4 regions of the Paenibacillus sp. FSL F4-0243 genome follow, and region 3 is predicted to be linked to each of the others. Evidence: riboswitches for the same ligand, from Rfam matches in the RefSeq annotation. Region 3 holds a riboswitch; each other region holds the start of a gene.
What was found. Region 3 has a riboswitch for cyclic di-GMP ahead of NSS87_RS04780 (glycosyl hydrolase). Riboswitches for the same ligand answer to the same signal wherever they lie in the genome.

Region 1: it holds a riboswitch for cyclic di-GMP, as region 3 does, so the genes downstream of both, NSS87_RS10755 (DUF6612 family protein) here and NSS87_RS04780 (glycosyl hydrolase) in region 3, are expected to answer to the same signal.
Region 2: it holds a riboswitch for cyclic di-GMP, as region 3 does, so the genes downstream of both, NSS87_RS05615 (EAL domain-containing protein) here and NSS87_RS04780 (glycosyl hydrolase) in region 3, are expected to answer to the same signal.
Region 4: it holds a riboswitch for cyclic di-GMP, as region 3 does, so the genes downstream of both, NSS87_RS03205 (transglutaminase-like domain-containing protein) here and NSS87_RS04780 (glycosyl hydrolase) in region 3, are expected to answer to the same signal.

What each region holds. Positions count from the first base shown of each region.
Region 1 covers NZ_CP150151.1:2,465,023-2,468,220, forward strand. Annotated here, with positions in the region: gene NSS87_RS10745 (DUF4179 domain-containing protein) at 1-1,203, opposite strand, end outside; gene NSS87_RS10750 (RNA polymerase sigma factor) at 1,187-1,705, opposite strand; cyclic di-GMP riboswitch class I at 1,910-2,001, shown strand; gene NSS87_RS10755 (DUF6612 family protein) at 2,119-2,967, shown strand.
Region 2 covers NZ_CP150151.1:1,255,093-1,258,290, reverse strand. Annotated here, with positions in the region: gene NSS87_RS05615 (EAL domain-containing protein) at 1-1,578, opposite strand, end outside; cyclic di-GMP riboswitch class I at 1,698-1,784, opposite strand; gene NSS87_RS05610 (Zn-dependent hydrolase) at 2,018-3,198, opposite strand, start outside.
Region 3 covers NZ_CP150151.1:1,098,651-1,101,848, reverse strand. Annotated here, with positions in the region: gene NSS87_RS04785 (glycosyl hydrolase) at 1-257, opposite strand, end outside; gene NSS87_RS04780 (glycosyl hydrolase) at 411-1,961, opposite strand; cyclic di-GMP riboswitch class I at 1,974-2,053, opposite strand; gene NSS87_RS04775 (sugar phosphate nucleotidyltransferase) at 2,190-3,198, opposite strand, start outside.
Region 4 covers NZ_CP150151.1:718,542-721,739, forward strand. Annotated here, with positions in the region: gene NSS87_RS03190 (glycosyltransferase family 2 protein) at 1-450, shown strand, start outside; gene NSS87_RS03195 (GtrA family protein) at 440-844, shown strand; gene NSS87_RS03200 (class D sortase) at 879-1,529, shown strand; cyclic di-GMP riboswitch class I at 1,654-1,734, shown strand; cyclic di-GMP riboswitch class I at 1,843-1,923, shown strand; gene NSS87_RS03205 (transglutaminase-like domain-containing protein) at 1,937-2,746, shown strand; rRNA gene NSS87_RS03210 (16S ribosomal RNA) at 3,118-3,198, shown strand, end outside.

The sequences.
Region 1 (3,198 bases), 1.4 Mb from region 3:
CGGAGATTCGAATTGAAATAAATGCTGGTAGCTTTCGGAATGATCTCCTTTCAAATTCCAACCCCCAGTGATTGTTTTATCACCTATAACCAACTGAGCGGTATTATAGTGGACAATTCCTTTATTAAGCGAATCATTTTCATCTATTAGAATTTGGATATCCAAAGGGGTAACCACTAGCTGATCTAAGGTTATACCGGTCTTTTCTTGAAATTCAGGACTGTTATACAGTTTCTTAGTGTAAATCGCCTCACTTGCTTTTTGTCCATCTGCTTTAAAATCGAACTTCCACGTACCTGAAATTCGTTTCGCTTCTTCAATGTAACTAAAATGAAGACTAGCTTCCTTCCAATCTGATTCAGTTATATTGAAAACCTGTTCAATAAATAAATCCGATCCTTCGTTAGGCATGATGGTTGGAATTGCCTCATTCTCTTGACCTGCAGTACTAACTACCAAATGTGGGTTACCCCGTCCTAAGTCAGATGGTGATGCAGCGACTTTGTAACGGATAATGGTTTGATTGGAAACTTGTCGAACGGATTCGATTTGAATGCTTGGGTATTGCTTAACTCCCGTATCAATTGTATCTCCTGCTTGATGATTAGATTGTAAGGGAATATTCCGATCACTGTAAAAAATGAGATTCCGTGCTTCAAACCTGTAGTCCTTTTTATCATCCTTTAATGTATCAGGTGTCTCATATACTCCAATGAGTTTCTGGCTTTCAGGATCGTATTCTAAATAACCGTATACCTTTGCCTTGGCACCGGACTCACTAGTCATGATGTTTTTCTCTGTAGCAAATCCAGTATATTGGGATAGATCAGATTTAGTATCAAGTGATAACAGCATTTTCATTTTTTCTCCATCAGTTACAACACCGTTCAAATTCATTGTTACTCCTGAACTGGAAGTTTGAAGATTATACTGTTGACCGATGCCATTATTTAATGCATTGCTCACACTTCGACCACCAATTTTATCCCAATTAATCGTCATACTAGCGAATACAGGAATGGCTACAAGTAAGAGGCAAGAGAAGACAATACTGATAGGAATAACCTTTTTATTAGACCTAGGAGTATTCTGGGAGGAATGCAGATTTCTTTGACGTGTATATGCTTCTTGTTCTATGGCAGTCCACATCAAATCATAATCCGGTCGGGGAATATGTTTATCTTTTTCAATATAGAGACTCATTACTATTCAGCTCCTTTAGTTGGGTTCCACCCATTCTATTTAGTATTTTAAGTCCCTTGTTCAGTCTGGATTTTACAGTTCCTTCGGGTATGCTCATAACTTTAGAGATCTCGGGTACAGTCAATTCGTTTATAAAACGAAGGACTACTACCATTCTGATTTTGTCGGGAAGCTGACTGTATAACCCTTGTAATTCTTTTTTAGTTTCCTGTCGATCCAACCGTTTTTCTACAGGGTTTGATTCCTCAGACCTGGATAGTAAATAATTACGTACTTCTTTCATCCACCCTGTCTTACGCCTTTTAATCACACTGTTGCACTCATTCGAAGCAATTCGTAAAATCCAAGATTTCAAGTTTCTTACCTTAGACTTATCCGCTAAGATAACCTTTACAAATACCTCTTGGCAAATATCCTCTGCATCTGCCTGATTTTTCATTAAGTAGTAACAAAAATAATATACTTGTTCTTTATAGAGCTCGAAAATTTCTCGGTCACACATTTTGCTGCACCCCCTGTCTTTGCTGTTCTCATTAATAAGACTTATAAGCGTATGTAATCGTTCATTTTTCATTTTGAGTGAAGTATTTCTTCTGAGCATCATAGCGAATTTGAATGGAAGATAAGTCGTTTACAGGTAATTATAACCATGATAAAATTAGCGGTGGGACATGCGTCCGTAAGCTAATTAAAACTAATTGAATGTCCGCGTTAAAGGTAAAATCATCGAAAGATGATGACACAAAGCCATGGGTCTAAAGCCTTTCTACAGAAGGAAATGATCGCCAGGCCGCCATAGGGATGTCTTATGATGCATAAAGGATAGCTCTAAGAATATGTAGTCAATTTTGAGCTCTTTTATTATTTCGACCTATACGGCGTTACATTATCGCAAGGGGCCGAAAGGGGAAGTACATGAACAGTTTTTTCAAAACAATAGGCACTAGTTTGGCAGTAGGTGCTTTATTGCTGTCCGGAACGATCGGATGGATGTCTAATCCTGAAGTCGTGTCTGCCGCTACCACAACAGCAGTAACCGCGGATCAAATGATTAGCAAAGTAACGGCAGCCTCTAAAGCAATAAAGAATTTTCACTTAGATGTGATCAAAAAACAGGATATTCAGAGCGGTGGGGTACGTATCAGCAACACTAACACACTGAAGCTGGATATTAATCGACTGCCGAATTTTGCTGCAGCCGGCACCGTTGATAGTAGTCTTTTAGAAACAACGTACAGTCTATATGCCAATGACAAGGAGTTTTACTATCTTGTAGACGGAAGTGAACTGATCGATGAATCTGAAGATGAAGGTTACGACGATGACGGTGAGCCAATCGATCCTGATGCGCAGTATTGGATTGGACTGGAGAAGATGGAGTGGGATTCTTTTTACTCCAAAGGTCAATACGATCCTGTTTCCATGCTTGATTCGGTAAAAAATTATAAAAAATCTATGAAAGTCAGCACTGCTGGTGCTCAGACCGTCCTGCAGTTCACGGTAACCGATCCGACAGCAGCTAAGGGAATAATCAAACTCTATGACCAGGAGAACCTCTGGGATGGTGAGACAGTTCAACCCAAAAGCGTAACGTGGAAATTATTCGTCAATACTAAGACCTGGCAGACGGAAAAACTGACAGTCGATCTGAGTTATGTGCTGATAAGTGATGGAGAAAAGGATACATACAACACGAAAATCGAAGCTAAGTATTCCAAGAATAACAAAGGTACAACCATTGTAAAGCCCGCCGAACTAGAATAATAAGGTCGTTTTCATATGGAGTAAAAAGCGCTGTTCAGTAGAACAGCGCTTTTTACTCCATTCATGACAGTAGCCAACAGGAAGTGAGATATGTAAAAAATAAATAAATATAAAATTGACCTACCAATTATTAGGATTTTAGTACATGCTATTTATGTGATTAATAATCTGAATTAATTTAATAGTGTATGAAATATCATGTTGTAACTATTATATTGAAAAGGTATTATA
Region 2 (3,198 bases), 160 kb from region 3:
CTCAGCGCCATGAAAACTGTTCACTCGCAGATCCATTTTCGGTTGTAAATATACTATAAATTCACCATTTGTCATGGCAGCATCCATCTTTCTTACGATGTCTTGCTCTTCGTGTATCTGCAATAGCAATTGTTCGTCAAAGAAAGCGCATGAGCTCTTGTATCCACCTTTAATGGACTTACAAGCGATTCCTGCTCGGTCAATACATGTGAGGATATCGCTCTGACGATCATCTATACAGTAAATTCCACAATTAATCACTAGCCTAAAACCTTCTTCATTTCCAAACGTATAGTCGCTCATTTGTTCAGTAAGTACTTGTATACGGATGAATAATTCCGCCTTATTGTCATACGAAGTGAAAAGAATAAAACGATCACCCCCTAAGCGTCCAATGACATCCTCGTCTAATGTGTTTGCTGTTAAGCTATTAGCCACTTGAATCAAAATGCTATTTCCTTCATGAAAACCGACAATTTCATTTATGTATTTAAATTGTTCAATATCAAATTGCAACACAGCAAACTTTGTATTCTGTTTCTCTTTAAGTAAATACTGAGCATCTATAACAAATTTATTCGTTCTAGGAAGATGTGTTAACTCATCCTCAAAGGCAATCCTCTCCATCTGTTTCCTAATTTTGCTCTTATTTAATAGAATGTTAACAAATATGATCAATAATAAGACAAACATGATTACACATAATAAAAAAGTCGCCTGACTCATTTGAGACGCTTTGGCCATGATCACATCTTTCGGTATCACGGAGAGAATATACCAGTCCTCAACCCCCTGAATGCCAGAATAACCAACCATTTTGCTATCTCCGTTAATCCAAAATATTCCTACTCCAGATTTTTTTGCGGTTATGTTCTCTTTAAAGATTTGCAGTTGTTTCTTATTTCTAGAATCAATACTTATACTTTCGAATATGTTATCAATTGACTTATCCTCTTCGAGATTCTTCGATTTGATAATGACTTGTCCCTTTTGATCAATGATTTGAGAATAACCATGACCTTTAAAGAAGGAAACTGCAAGAGCATCATAAAGATCCTGTGTATATTTGCTGGCAGATAAAGCACCCTTCACTTCACCTTTAAACTTAAGTGGACTATTGATCGTGATAATTTCTTTATTGGAGATCTTATCTAAGAATGGATCAGAAATACTGCTAATACCCTGAAGAGCTTTTTGGAATCCTACTTCATCTGATACATCAAACATTGTCCCATCTGATGCGTAAGCTTTACCATCTGGGCTGTTGATGCTAATTCGAATAAAATTATATTTTTTATCAAAGTGATGCAGATATTTTTTGGTCTTATCCCAGTCCATATAATTGATTTCCGAAATAGAATCAGCAATTCCATCTAATGAATCTAATCCACCATGTATCATATTTCCAATCGATCTACTCGCATGTATCGTAGCTTCTGATGTAGCAGCAACCGCTTCTTGCTCATAAGAGTTAGCAGTCCATTTTATGAAATAGTAAGAGCACCCCCAAAATATCAACGTTGCCATTATGACGAGGCCTATCATTCTCCATACTCTCAATGGTTGTGTTTGATCCATGTACTATCATCCTTTTTCCGATTTATTACGTTTTTATTAGAAAACGAATTAAAAAAAGCCGCTATCAGAATGATAACGGCTGCATATGCATCAAAAAATAAGATCAAGAAACTCCAACTGCATGCAACCGGCTGTCATATCTATATGTAGATTTAGACCCTATGGCTTTGTGTCCCTACTTTTCAATAGGTTTACCAATATTCTGTTTTAACTATTATTAGTCATAAATACTCTATTAATAATAGGTTGCCTCCAAAAGACCTATTTCCGTAGTAAATTTTAATTTTTCCATGGGAAAATTTTCACAAATATCAATGTTAACTTTAATATAATATTTATTAATGTAAAGCAACAATTCTGCGAACAATTATAAAATTAGATACTAAAGCCCAATGTAACATTTAAATATGTCACATTGGGACTTATTTCTCAACACGAACTATGTTTGTCTTACACACGCATAACGAAGAACAGCTTCTTCCAAAATATCAATCCCCATAATGATATCATCCAAGTCTGTATATTCATTGGGATGATGACTAAGTCCATCTACAGAAGGAACAAAGATAAGCCCTACTGGGCAAAGTTTGTTCATGTTCATGGCATCATGCCCTGCACCACTGATCATCCGTTGACTCGATATCCCTTTCTCTTCACAAATCGATTCTAGAACCTGACTGATCTCATCAGATAATAGGACGGGTTCCTCCGAAATAATTTCCGTACTCTCAATTACAAGTTGTCTATTTTCTTGTACTAAGGATATTGTTTGATACAAATGGTCTAACACACGTTGCCTGGATGCCACTGAAGTAGATCTGATATCAATTTTAATTTCTACCTCTCCCGGAACCACGTTCATAGCGCCATTCAAGATATCTATCACCCCTAGCGTCGCAACCGTTCCAAATTCTTGTTCGAGTTTGGCTGCTTTCTCAAGCTCAAGTGCTATTTCTGAGGCACCCAGAAAAGCATCTTTTCTCATATTCATAGGTGTCGTTCCAGAGTGGGATGCCTTCCCTGATATTTGAATATGAAGCCTCACGGGTGCAGCAATTCCAGTCACAATTCCAATTCTTTTATTATTGTTTATTAAGACAGGACCTTGCTCAATATGTAATTCAAAAAACGCTTTTAATTCTTCATTCTCTCTACTCGCCTGATCAATATTGTTATAATCCAGTGCACATAGCGAAAATGCCTTTTCCATGGTAATACCGTCTTTGTCCTTCAAAGATCTATATTTCTCCTTCTGAAATAACCCTGACATTACTTTACTGCCTACTGTTGAAATCCCAAAACGCGAGGATTCTTCACAGGCAAATGAGATGATTTCGATCGGATGATCCGTTTCAATCCCTTTTTCGTTTAGACGTTTGATCACTTCCAAAGCAGCCGTTACACCTACTACCCCATCGTACTTCCCACCTTGGTATACCGTATCCAAGTGAGAGCCCATTACAACGGGTGGGAGCCCTTCTATCTTCCCATTCCTTCTAGCGATCACATTTCCGCAATGATCCATCCGAATATCTAAATTTTCAGCCTTACACATCCGCATAAAAGCACTCGTACATGTCTGCTCTTCATTTGTATAGGCAATTCTAGTGATGCCCTTCT
Region 3 (3,198 bases):
ACCAGTTCATCTGGACTTTCTAGATAATCATGCTGGCCAGACAGGATTCCTTTGCCACGTAGATTCACCAAATTACTCAGCAGTTGCTTGGCTTCTTCAGAAGCTGATGGATTGCTTGGTATAGCCGGAGGAAGAGCGGAAGAAACACTCATAGCCTTCGGAAGACCCTTAACCTCTCCCCAAGGCAGCAAGGAAAAAATAATAAACACCGGTAATATAGTAAACAACAATCTGTTTTGCTTATAATATTTACGCAAATAAATCCTCCTTTCGGTAGCTGTACTGCCTCCACAGGTGCTAAATAAACATACCTGTTATCGGACAATCGTCTTCTGACCTAATGAGGACTATAGCTTAGTAGCTCTGCAATAACGCAGAGCCACTAAGGATCGACCTTTAATTTTCATCAATCAGGAGACATCCGGAAGATAAAGTGCACTTGCTGGAACTGTCTCTTTAGCTTGACTAGTACTTTCCCACATCAAGCGGACTCTCGCATCGCCTTCATTTTCGTAATACTCCACCTTGATATCGTATAGCTGGCCAGCCTTCAGCGTTATATTACCCTTACGCTCAGTACCACTTTGCTTAGTCCAACTATCAATCACGGATTGCCCATTCACCCACACACGGATGCCATCATCTGAGGTAGTGTAAAATGTATATTGCTCATCATATAATGGCTTAATTTTACCGCTCCAACGTATGGAGAAACGATCAATCCCGAGGGCGGCATCCGGCGATCCTTGCCGCCAATTGAAATCGATAATTGCATCAGTTCTAGTAAGAGCTGCTGTTCCCGATAGCTGTATGTTGTTGTAATATTCTCCTGCAAGCCCCTTCACAAGAGGAATTGCTGCCTCACCCTCTTCTTCGGGAGGTGCCGGCGCTGGTGCAGCGCTAGGTGTCGGTACCAGACTAGTATTTAATTTATCTCTAGTTAAGGTATAGTTGCTATTCATAAATGTTTTAATTGTATCTGCACTGTTATTCTCGTAAAGCATTTTTCCCCAGCTCATCATATACGTCCATTTACTTTGTGATTGCTGAAGCTTCTCCAGATTAGGCATTTCACCATTCTCCCCGATCGCAATCGGTTTGCCTGCGGCTAGACTCAACAAGCTGTCATAGTATTTTTGCTGGTAATCATTTTCGTATATATCTGCTGCCAGAATATCTACTTTATCAGCACCTGGATAAGTTAGCGCATAAGGATCTGACCAAACATTGGGAGCATTCGGACTCCATACCCATAACAAATTATTTAATTTATGAACGTTAACAAAACGGTCATACATAATATTCCAAAGTTTAGAAAAGTTATTTTTCTTCCCCCACCAGAACCAGTTCCCGTTCATTTCATGATAGGGTCTCCAAAGCACCGGAACATTGGCATCGCGCAAGCTTTTTAGGGAGACTGCCACCTTATCAAGCTCAGCGATCAGATTGTTATATTGCTTGGTACCCGGTGTAACGTAACTATCGAACTCATTCTGACTAAGTGTTTTTTTCACATTATCCCAGTCATAAGAGGTGCCCGGCAGGTTAGCATGAAAAGTCATAGCTACGATCCCGCCCGCTTTATTCCAGTTGATCGCGCTGTTCACCACATTTTGACGCTGCCAGGCCATCGTTCCTTCTGACTGACCGCTGATCGCGCCCAGTTCATAACCGTGAAGAGCGGCATATTGTCCGCTGCTTCCCTTCAGCATATTGTTAATTTCATCTGGACTTTCTAAATAGTCATGTTGACCAGCAATAATACCTTTTCCTGAGATCGAGTAAAAATAGTTAAGCAGCTTTACGGCTTCAGGTGAGGCTCCTGGGGTAACTGGCGTTCCAGAATTTGAAGCAGCTATGACAACAGACGGCGAAATTCCAACAGTAAGCGGAAGTGCAGTCAGAAACAAGACGAGTGACAGAAATGCGCCAAATAATCGATACGTACGGTAAGCTTTCAAAATAATCTCCCTTTCGGTAGCCAGGCTGCCACTCTTTCGAAGGCCCTATAGCTTTGCGTCCCTACCTTTCGATAGGTTTGCCTTTTCAATTTAAGAGAAATAATCTCTCTTACCGTAAGTATCGACGACAATTAATGATATATTTAGTGTTTTTATGACTTTTTTTGATAATTGAGTCAATTTACCTGTTTCAAGAAATTTTGGATTGGTTAAATAGATAGGTTAGACCTATGAAATGAATTGTTGTAGTTCTATATCATTCCAGTCTAAAGTAATACGAATGTTATCTTCTTCTACTAATTCAGAACCCGTCTGTACCTCTATAAACTCGACATCCGTCAAAGCAAGGATCGCGTGCTTCGTCCCTTCCGGTATACGTACCACGTCCCCAGCCTTCACATTATGTTTTTTCTCATTCAGCACAATACTTGCTTCGCCGCTGACGATTGTCCAAATTTCACTACGCTTGCGATGTAATTGATAGCTGATATTATTCCCCTCGGATATAAAAATCCGTTTGGTCAGCACTTCATTGCCTTCATCATATTTCACATAATCAATAACTTTGTAATGGCCCCAGCGGCGTTCCTCGTACATCGGTCTTTGTTCAAAGGTCTTCAGCACTTCTTTAATCCGTGGGCTCTCAGCTTTATGGGTAACTAGAATCCCATCCGGGCTAGCCGCAATGATCAGATCCTTCGCACCAATTACCGTAATCGGAATATCCAGCTCATTAATCAAGCAAGTCCCCTCAGAATCCGCCGTTACAAAACCTTTTCCTACATGCTTGCTGCTCATTTCCTCTGTCAGCGTATTCCACGTTCCAAGATCCTTCCAGAATCCATCATACGGCTGTACTACAATATGTTCTTCTTTCTCCACCACTTCATAATCAAAGCTGATGGAAGACAATAGCTTATACTGCTTCTGCAATTCTTCATATCCTAAAGGCAACCCTTTACGCTGCAAAATATCTAACAAGTACCCTAAGCGGAAGGCAAACACTCCGCAATTCCACAAGGCATTTTGTTCGATGAGCTGTTCTGCTTGTATGCGGTCTGGTTTCTCTTGAAAGTGACTCACCTTCATAAAACCATTTTCCCCCGCCTCTTCGGTGGTAGGAATAATGTATCCGTATTTCTCTGAGGCATGTTCAGGAACAACACCCATTAGTGCCAGATTTGCTCCACTTTCCAGCATGGTCCCCTCAAGCATAGCTATGGTATCGAAAAAGGAT
Region 4 (3,198 bases), 380 kb from region 3:
TATGTCAGAGGTTTAGTGAGCTGGGTCGGCTTCAAGCAGACGATGGTGGAATATGAGCGGGAAGAACGATTTGCAGGAGAAACTAAGTATCCTCTTAAGAAAATGATTCGTTTTGCGCTGGATGGGATCACTTCCTTTTCGCATAAGCCACTTAAGATTGCTACGTATGTCGGATTCTTTCTTTCCTTCTCGAGCTTTCTCTATTTATTCTTCGTATTGTTTCAAAGAATTTTTTTCACCTCATGGACGGTTCCAGGTTGGGCTTCCATTGTAGGGGTCAATTTGCTCTTTAACGGTATCGTTCTGATGCTGCTAGGTGTAATCGGTGAGTATATTGGACGGATTTATGACGAGTCTAAGGATAGACCGTTGTATATTGTCAGTGAGACCATAGGATATCGTAACGAAGAAGAAGTGGATCGCCGGAAGGATTACAAAGATGTCAGATAAGAACTTTCGGACTGCTTTCATACAGTTTCTCAAATTTAATGCTGTAGGTCTGGTAAATACCCTCATTGATTTCGTAATCTTCACATTACTGAACTCACTTGGGATGGTATATGCGTTGGCACAGGTGATTTCTTATAGTGCAGGGACAGCGAACAGCTTTATTTTGAATAAAAAAGTAACCTTCAAGGATCGTGATCGTGGTAATAAAGAGGGTTTTGATAAGACGCAGTTGCTGAAGTTTATCGTACTGAATCTGGTAGTACTCGGAATATCGCTGTTGCTAATGCATCTGTTGACTGACAAACTAGGCATTCAAGTGTTGATCTCTAAGGTATTAGTAACGTTTGTGACGGTGATCATTAACTTCTTCGGAAGTCGTAAATGGGTATTCTAAAGTTCAGTAGAACCAATCTACGGAGGTGAAAATCATGCGTAAATTCTCGTATGTGCTCATACTGGCGGGGATCCTTATCATGCTCTATCCAAAAGCTAACGAATGGTATAACGACTGGCAGCAGGATAAGCTATTAGAATCAGCTGAACTGAGCACCAGTGAAAGTACTCCACCACCTGATCTAAAGAGCAGATATGCCGAGGTCACTCAGCTACTAGCTGAGGAATCAGCTTTAGATGCACAAGCACAGCCGCAAGAAACAGAAAAGCCGGAACCGGAAATTGAAGTGGGTGGCAAAGTTATCGCATTAATTGAGATCGATAAGATCGATCTGAAGCTGCCAGTATTAGAAGGGGCTACTAAAGCGAATATGAAGCATGCGGCGGCCCATATGAAAGAAACAACTCCAATAGGAGAAATAGGGAACGCCGCAATAGCTGCACATAGAGCTAGAACTACGGGCAGATTGTTTAACAGATTGAATGAGGTTGTGATTGGGGATACGATTTCGGTAAAGACTAGCGATCAGACCTATAATTACGAGGTTTATGATATTTCTGTTGTACTTCCTAGTGATGTGTCTGTTCTAGACGGGAATAACAAAGATAAAATTCTTACTCTAATTACGTGTGACCCACTAGTAGATCCTACACATCGTTTGATTGTTCATGCCAAGCTTTCCTAATCGTTGACGAGAAATAACAAGAGAATTCAAATACAGAGAAATAACTATAAAATAATAGTAAATCTAGCAATTTTGTTCTTGTTTACGAGGATAAATATGGTAGTATAAGACTATAAAAGCTAAACACGATAAACGGCAAACCTATCGAAAGGTAGGGACGCAAAGCTAAAGGGCCTTCCCGTAAGGATGGCAGCCAGTTACCGAATGAAGAGGCTTTTTTTGTTTTTATAAAATATATAAGAATCTTAGATTCATATTTCTACTTGGACTGATTCTCTTAATTTGTCTAGTGAAATTAGAACAGATAGAGCTTATACGATAACGGCAAACCTATCGAAAGGTAGGGACGCAAAGCTAAAGGGCCTTCCCGAAAGGATGGCAGCCAGCTACCGAAAGGGGTTTTATCCGTGAAAAAGGTTTATTTTATGATGGTGGCGCTGTTCGTACTGATTACTGCGGTTCCGGTAAGCACAGCTCAAGCCGCAAGTGTAGATGCAAGCTGGTTGATTACATCGAAAGTGGCTCAAGGTGTTATTGGAATTAACTATGATATTCCGAAAGATAAAAGAATCAAACTCATGATCACTAAAGACAACAGCAGCTATACATATAACTTATATGCTTCTGGACAAGCTGAGGACTTCCCTTTACAACAAGGTAATGGTACTTATAAGGTTTCTGTTCTTGAGAACACAACCGGCAATAAATACAAAGCGTTATATTCCGAAGTAGTAGACGTAACCATGAGTGACTCGAATTCCGTATATTTGGGCTCCGTACAGAATGTGAAATGGAGTTCTTCTGATAAAGCGATCCTTAAGGCAAAAGAGCTTACAAAAGGCAAAACAACAGATGAAGAGAAAGTTAAGGCAATCTATAACTATATAGTTGCTAATGTACAATACGATTATTCTCTTGCTAATAATGTAACAACAGATTACATTCCGAACATTAACAACACTTTGAATACTAAAAAAGGAATCTGCTATGACTATGCTTCTCTTTTTGCCGCAATGCTGCGTAGTGTAGATGTGCCTGCTAAATTGGTGATGGGGAATACTAGCTACGTTACGCAATACCATGCATGGAATGAAGTGTTGATGGATGGGAAATGGGTTACTATTGATACAACGGTAGATGCATCGTCAGCGAAGAGTAAGAAGAATACGGATTTTATTAAGGCTTCAAGTAAGTATACTGCAGCAAAATACTATTAATTTGCATCGCTAGATTCATAACTCTATTAAATAAACAACCAGCTTAATTATTAAGCTAGTTGTTTATTTTTCTATTAGGGGTTGCTTTTCTATGAATAGATAGGTTATTATAGTTAAGCGTTGTTAGACAGCGTACAGGCAATGTTTGAGAGAGTTATATAAATGGCTTTCGAAAAATAAAGCTTGCATTACTGAGAACAACATGATATATTATAAGAGTTGCTGCTGAGACATTGAACGGCGCCAACGAGAACTTGATCTTTGAAAACTGAACAACGAGTGAGTAGGAAATCACGAAAGTGATATCCAAAATTAGAGAATTAATTTTCTCGTCAGATGTTTCAAAATGAGCATATCGCTCTTTTCAATACTAATTGGAGAGTTTGATCCTGGCTCAGGACGAACGCTGGCGGCGTGCCTAATACATGCAAGTCGAGCGGAGTTATTTTGAA